Pokkaliibacter sp. MBI-7: one gene and its partner. The protein of the gene in region 1 interacts with the protein of each later gene in a pairwise test. Links are inferred from orthologs where the notes say so. Each region holds a gene or a part of one and is shown in the gene's direction. Other genes may lie near its edges. The genes, in order: mrdA and QCD60_RS13640.

Evidence for each region.
Region 2: the proteins of mrdA (region 1) and QCD60_RS13640 interact in binary tests that used the Escherichia coli proteins (3 or more experiments, as listed by UniProt). The link is inferred for Pokkaliibacter sp. MBI-7 from one-to-one orthologs.

What each region holds. Positions count from the first base shown.
Region 1 is NZ_JARVTG010000001.1:1,081,273-1,084,544, reverse strand. Bases 299-3,246 are described here. They hold mrdA (penicillin-binding protein 2), read left to right. Parts: upstream 299-776; coding sequence 777-2,717; downstream 2,718-3,246. Other genes in these bases: rodA (rod shape-determining protein RodA), read left to right, coding at 2,768-3,246; rlmH (23S rRNA (pseudouridine(1915)-N(3))-methyltransferase RlmH), read left to right, coding at 303-770; rsfS (ribosome silencing factor), read left to right, coding at 299-303. Outside these bases: more of rsfS, read left to right, coding at 1-298; more of rodA, read left to right, coding at 3,247-3,272. UniProt on the Escherichia coli protein: Catalyzes cross-linking of the peptidoglycan cell wall. Responsible for the determination of the rod shape of the cell. Is probably required for lateral peptidoglycan synthesis and maintenance of the correct diameter during lateral and centripetal growth.
Region 2 is NZ_JARVTG010000001.1:3,043,934-3,047,295, reverse strand. The notes cover bases 113-3,150. They hold QCD60_RS13640 (penicillin-binding protein 1A), read left to right. Parts: upstream 113-447; coding sequence 448-2,853; downstream 2,854-3,150. Other genes in these bases: QCD60_RS13635 (malic enzyme-like NAD(P)-binding protein), read right to left, coding at 2,964-3,150; pilM (type IV pilus assembly protein PilM), read right to left, coding at 113-176. Outside these bases: more of pilM, read right to left, coding at 1-112; more of QCD60_RS13635, read right to left, coding at 3,151-3,362. UniProt on the Escherichia coli protein: Cell wall formation. Synthesis of cross-linked peptidoglycan from the lipid intermediates.

The sequences.
Region 1 (3,272 bases):
CTGCTGGCCGATATGAAGGCCAAAGAAATCAAGGTATTGGATGTCCGTGGCCTGTCCAGTGTGACTGACTATATGGTGATTGCGTCCGGTACATCAAACCGTCACGTCAAGGCCATTTCCGAATACCTGACCGAGGAGGTTAAGAAGCGTGGTCTGCAGCCTATGGGTGTAGAGGGGCGCGAGGCATCAGAATGGGTACTGGTTGACCTGGGTGATGTGGTGGTGCACGTCATGCAGCCACAGGCTCGTGCCTTCTATGATCTTGAGCGTCTGTGGGCACGTCCTGAGGGCGCTGCACACTAATGAAAATTCGCCTGTTGGCCGTAGGGTCGAAGATGCCTGGCTGGGTTGAGCAGGGCTATCAGGAATATGCCAAACGGCTGCCGGCGGAGATGTCACTGGAGCTGATTGAGCTGCCTATGGGACACCGTGGCAAGAACGCTGACCTAGTGCGGGCGATCCGCCAGGAAGGCGATGCCATGCTTGCCGCCATCGGTGCTCAGGACCGGGTCATTGCGCTGGATGTCAAAGGTAAGCCCTGGAGCACCGAAGATCTGGCGCAGCAACTCAGTGACTGGCGCATGGAGGGGGTTAACATCAGTTTGCTGGTCGGTGGCCCTGACGGACTGGACAGCCGCTGCTTGCAGCGAGCTGATGCCAAATGGTCGCTGTCGGCGCTGACTCTCCCCCATCCTCTGGTCAGGGTGGTACTGGCGGAACAACTGTATCGCGCCTGGACCATTCTGCAGGGTCATCCCTACCATAAGTAAAGGTTTATGCCCGGCTCCTTTCAACGCGATCAGCTGACAATACGCAATCACGGACAGGAGAAGCGCCTGTTCAACAGCCGGGTAGTGACTGCCTGGCTGCTGATCATGGTACTTATCCTGGTGTTGATCGGGCGGCTGCTCTATCTGCAGGTCTACCAGTACGACCGCTTCGTCACGCTGTCTGATCAGAACCGGGTACAGCTGGTGCCCATTGCCCCCACCCGCGGACTGATTTATGACTCCAAGGGCGATTTGCTGGCGGACAACCGGCCGAACTTTACACTCACCGTCACCAAGGAAAAGGCGGATGACATTGATCAGCTGATTGATGACATTGGTCATATCATTACGCTCGATCAGACTGATGTGGACCGCTTCAAGCGTCGCATGAAACTGCGTCGCAGGCCCTATGAGTCAGTACCTCTGAAGCTGTCACTCAGCGAAGAGGAAATCGCGGCCATCTCTGTGAATCAGTACCGTTTGCCGGGCGTTCAGGTTGAGGCTGATCTGGTGCGGCATTACCCCTATTCGTCAGATATCGTTCATGCGATGGGATATGTCGGGCGAATCAACGAGCGTGAGCTGCAGCAGGTTAATGCTGAGAATTACAGTGCCACCCACTACATCGGTAAGCTGGGTGTTGAGCGTTACTATGAAGATGCTCTGCATGGCCAGGTCGGGATGCAGAAGGTTGAAACCAATGCCCGTGGACGCATCCTGCGGGTACTGGAAAAGGAAATGCCCAAGCCGGGTCTGGATCTGACGCTGTATCTGGATCTGGATCTGCAGCATATGGCAGAAAAGGCGCTGGCAGGGCGTCGTGGAGCGGTAGTTGCTCTGGATCCTAAGACAGGCGGCATTCTGGCGCTGGTTAGCGTGCCGGGATATGACCCCAACGAGTTTGTCACAGGGATCAGTTTCAACCGCTACAAGGCCCTGCAGGATGACCCGGACCTGCCGTTGTTCAACCGTTCTCTGACCGGTCGCTACCCACCTGCTTCCACCGTCAAGCCCATGATGGGTATTGCTGCCAACGAGTCAGGTACCATCAATCTGGGCTACAAGGTGTTTGACCCGGGCTGGTACCAGATTAACGGCAAGGGGCGTAAGTACCGTGACTGGAAGCGCTGGGGGCACGGCCTGCTGGATCTTGATCAGGCGATCGCGCAGTCCTGCGACGTTTTCTTCTACGATGTCGGCCACAAGATGGGCATTGACGTCATGTCCGACTGGTTCCATCGCTTTGGTTATGGCCAGGTGGGCAGCCTTGACCTGCCTGAAGCCAGCAAGGCCATCTTGCCTTCCCGTGACTGGAAACAGCGTATGTATAAGCAAGCCTGGTTCCCCGGCGACTCGGTCAACATGAGCATCGGTCAGGGGTATTTTCTCGCGACGCCGATGCAGCTTGCCACTTCCACCGCGATTATTGCCAACCGTGGCAAGTGGGTCATGCCGCGCATGCTCAAGCATTTTGGCGACCCGGAGCATGTGATCACCGCGGACATGGACCCTATGGTGGCAGAGTATGAACGCCGCGCTGCGGAGCAACGGGCGCAGCTGCCACCGGATATCGATCTGAAAAATCCGCAGCTGTGGGATTACATCACTAATGCCATGGTCAACGTGGTCAATGGCCGCACCGGTACTGCCCGTAAAATTGGTAAAGATGCGGCTTACAAGATCGCAGGTAAGACCGGTACTGCGCAGGTAGTGGGGATCAAACAGGATGAGCGCTACGACGCCAGCAAGCTGGATGAGCGCCACCGTGACCACAGTCTGTTCATTGGTTTTGCTCCGGCGGATGATCCCAAACTGGTCGTTTCCGTCATTGTGGAGAACAGTGCCGGGGCGGCAGCAGGTGTTGCCAGGCAAGTGATGGATGCCTATCTGCTGGGTAAGGACCCGGACGACAATCCCATCGGCGATATTCCTCATGATGCTGACTGAGCCAGCATCATGAGTCGTTACAGTAAGCCTCTGGCGGCAAAGGTAGTGCTATGAAACAGGTGGACTTTCAGCGGTCATTGCAAGGCGGTGCAGATGGTTTTGCACCGCCACCGACAATCTGGCAGAAGCTGCACCTGGATCCCTGGCTGATGCTGCCTTTCCTGCTGCTGATGGGATATGGCCTGATCATTCTCTACAGTGCCTCGGAAGGCGACATGGGATATGTCGAGCGTCAGGCGCTGCGTTTTCTCATGGCCTTTATGGTGATGTGGGGGTTTGCCTGGATACCGCCGCGTTACCTTCGCAATATTGCGCCCTGGCTCTATGTCTTTGTCGTGGGATTGTTGCTGGCAGTGCTGCTGGTCGGTGTGGGGGCCAAAGGCGCGCAGCGCTGGCTGGAGATCCCTGGCCTGCCGCGCTTTCAGCCTGCCGAGTTGATGAAGCTGGTACTGCCGATGACCATTGCTCTGTGGCTGTCGAACAAAAAGATCCCACCGCGCTTCAGTCATATCATTATCGGCTTGCTGATTATTGCTATTCCGGTACTAATGATCG
Region 2 (3,362 bases), 2.0 Mb from region 1 along the record:
TCCTCCTCAGGCAGCATGGGATCGATCATCTGGCCATTGGTATAAGGCACCACAGCAAAACTCAGCAGTTCATACTGTTTGCCTTTGCGAGCCAGCTCTACCAGTTTGATACCGGTGGTACCTATATCGATTCCGAGCAGCGACTGTTGTCTGAAACCTTTGAACCACGACGGCACATGCAATTCCTTATGCTGGAATTAGCTGGAATTCACTCTAAATATAGACACTTAAAGTGATACGAAGAAGTTACACATACACATAAACTGCATGGTATAGAAAAAATTTTCTTTTTGTCTAGGTCACACCCCATGCCTCTGTGTAAAATTTGGTCACTCGCGACATGTCTGCACAATATTTGTCTGACTATCGACCATGACTTGTACAGTTGGCCTGTTAGAATAGGGCCTCCTCCGCATACGCTCAAATACTTACCAGGACTCGTTACTCATGCTGAGAGCTTTGTTCCGCTGGCTCATCTGGCTGACTCTTGCCGGAATTATTCTAGGTGCCCTCACCACTTTCGCCATTTACAAGCACCTGGAGCCCACACTTCCCGATGTAGAGACCCTGCGTACAGTTCAACTGCAGACACCGCTGCGCATTTACAGTGCAGACGGCAAGCTGATTGGCGAGTTTGGCGAAAAACGCCGTACCCCTGTGGATTATGACGTTATTCCTCCAACCTTCGTCAAAGCCTTTTACGCCGCAGAAGACGCCAACTTCGAAACTCATCACGGTATTGATGTCAAAGGCCTGCTGCGCGCCTTCGTCCAGCTGGCCAAGACTGGTCATATCCAGGGCGGTGGTTCCACCATCACCATGCAGGTGGCACGCAACTTCTTTCTGACACGCCAGCAGACCTTTACCCGCAAGTTCTCCGAGATTTTGCTGTCACTGCAGATGGAGCAGGAGCTCAGCAAGGACGAAATCTTCGAGCTGTATGTCAACAAAATCTATCTGGGCAACCGCGCCTATGGCATCGAAGCGGCGGCACAGGTGTACTACGGCAAGTCCATCAGCGACCTGAGTCTGGCAGAAATGGCTATGATTGCCGGGTTACCCAAGGCGCCGTCCGCCTATAACCCAATAGCCAACCCGGACCGTGCCATGGAGCGTCGCAACTGGATTCTTGGTCGCATGCTGGACCTCGGCTACATTGATGACGTGGCTTATGAACAGGCCATCAAAGAACCAAACACCGCCCGCTATCATGGTCTCCAGCCTGAGCTGGATGCGCCCTATGTCGCCGAGATGGCGCGAGCCGAACTGCTCGACAAGTTCCCCGACCTGTACGAAGGCGGTTACCGCGTGTTCACCACCGTGGACAGCCATCTGCAGGAAACTGCTCAGCAGGCGCTCGCCAATGCACTGCTCGAATATGAAACCCGACACGGTTTCCGTGGCCCTGAGCAGCACTGGGACCTGAGCACACTGGACAGTGCCACCGTACAAAAGCAGTTGAAATCCATTCCAAGCTACAGTGGCCTGATGCCCGCAGTGGTTACCCAGGTGCAGGACAAGCAGATTCAGGTACGCCTGGCCGATGATAGCGAAGTCACCGTCGACTGGTCCGGTCTGAAATGGGCGCGCAAGAACATTAATGTTAACAGCCTTGGTCCGGTTCCCAAGCAAGCTGCTGACATAGTTACTGTAGGAGACGTTGTCCGGGTGCGCCAGCAACAGGCGTTTGCCGACAATGCGGAAGACAACCCGCAGGGCGATGTGATCTGGACCTTGTCACAGCTTCCCGTGGTGCAGGGTGCACTGGTCAGCCTCAATCCTAAAGATGGTGCCATCATGGCACTGAGTGGTGGCTTCAACTTCTATTACTCCAATTTCAACCGTGCCACTCAGGCTCGCCGCCAGCCCGGCTCGAATATCAAACCCTTTATCTATGCGGCTGCACTGGAAAATGGTTTTTCTCCCGGCTCAATCATTAACGATGCCCCGATTGTCTATAACGACCCCAGTCTGGCGAGCGGCGCGTGGCGCCCGGAAAACTCGGGCGGCAAGTTCTATGGCCCGACACGCATGCGTGAAGCGCTATACATGTCACGTAATCTGGTGTCTATACGGCTGCTGCGTGCCATTGGCATTGAAACTGGCATCGACTATCTGAGCCGTTTCGGCTTTGATCCCGCCAACCTTCCGCGCGGCCTGTCGCTGGCACTGGGTACCGCCTCTCTGACACCGATGGAAGTGGCTACCGGCTATGCGTCCATCGCCAACGGAGGCTACAAGGTATCGTCCTATCTGATTAACCGGGTAGAGAATGTCGACGGCAAGGTACTGGTGGAGAATACCGCCACCGAGGCCTGTCCCAGCTGCATTACCAGCAGCCAGGAGGTCACCCCTGATGGTCACCCGGTCGCCAAGCAGATCATGGACCCCAGAGTGAACTACCTGCTGACGGATATGCTGATGGACGTGATCCGTCGTGGTACTGGCCACCGCGCTGCTGCGCTGAAGCGCAGTGATCTGGCAGGGAAAACCGGCACCACCAATGATCAGGTTGATGCCTGGTTCTCTGGCTATAACAGCCGTATTGCCACCAGCGTCTGGGTCGGTTTTGATCAGCCCAGCACCCTGGGCCGTCGCGAGTTCGGTGCCGTGGCGGCTCTGCCGGCATGGATGGACTATATGGCTGTTGCCCTCAAAGGCATGCCAGAGGAACCTCGCCAGCAGCCAGATGGCATTGTCAGTGTGCGCATTGACCCCAAGACCGGTGAGCGCGCGGCTCCCGGCAGCGATGGCATCTTCGAACTGTTCCAGTCAGAACTGGCACCACCAGAGCTGCACCTTAATGCTCAGGGGCAGGTACAGAAAGAGATCCGGCCTGAAGACCTGTTCTGATGCGCTGATCTGCACAGGGTGCGAAGCACCTACAAACCAGCAAGTTTTTAGTCAATAAAAAGGCCGCCCTGATCACGCAGGGCGGCCTTTTCACAAGTACTACCGGGAACTTACTTGACGTCTGCGACGCTGTTCAGCGGATAGTTCTCGGGGAAGGGCAAACGGGCAACACCGGTATCGACCGCCGCTTTAGCCACAGCACCTGCCACCGCACCCAGCAGACGACTGTCCATGGGCTTGGGAATGATGTATTCCTTACCAAAACTCAGACTCTGCAGACCGTAGGCAGCCAGCACATCCTGAGGCACTTCTTCACGCGCCAGATCCTTCAGTGCATTTACCGCGGCCAGCTTCATTTCTTCGTTGATACGTGTTGCACGTACGTCCAGCGCACCACGGAAGATGAAGGGGAAGCCCAGCACGTTGTTGACCTGGTTCGGGTAATCAGAGCGGCCAGTGGCCATGATCACGTCGTCACGCACAGAGTGCGCCAGCTCAGGCTTGATTTC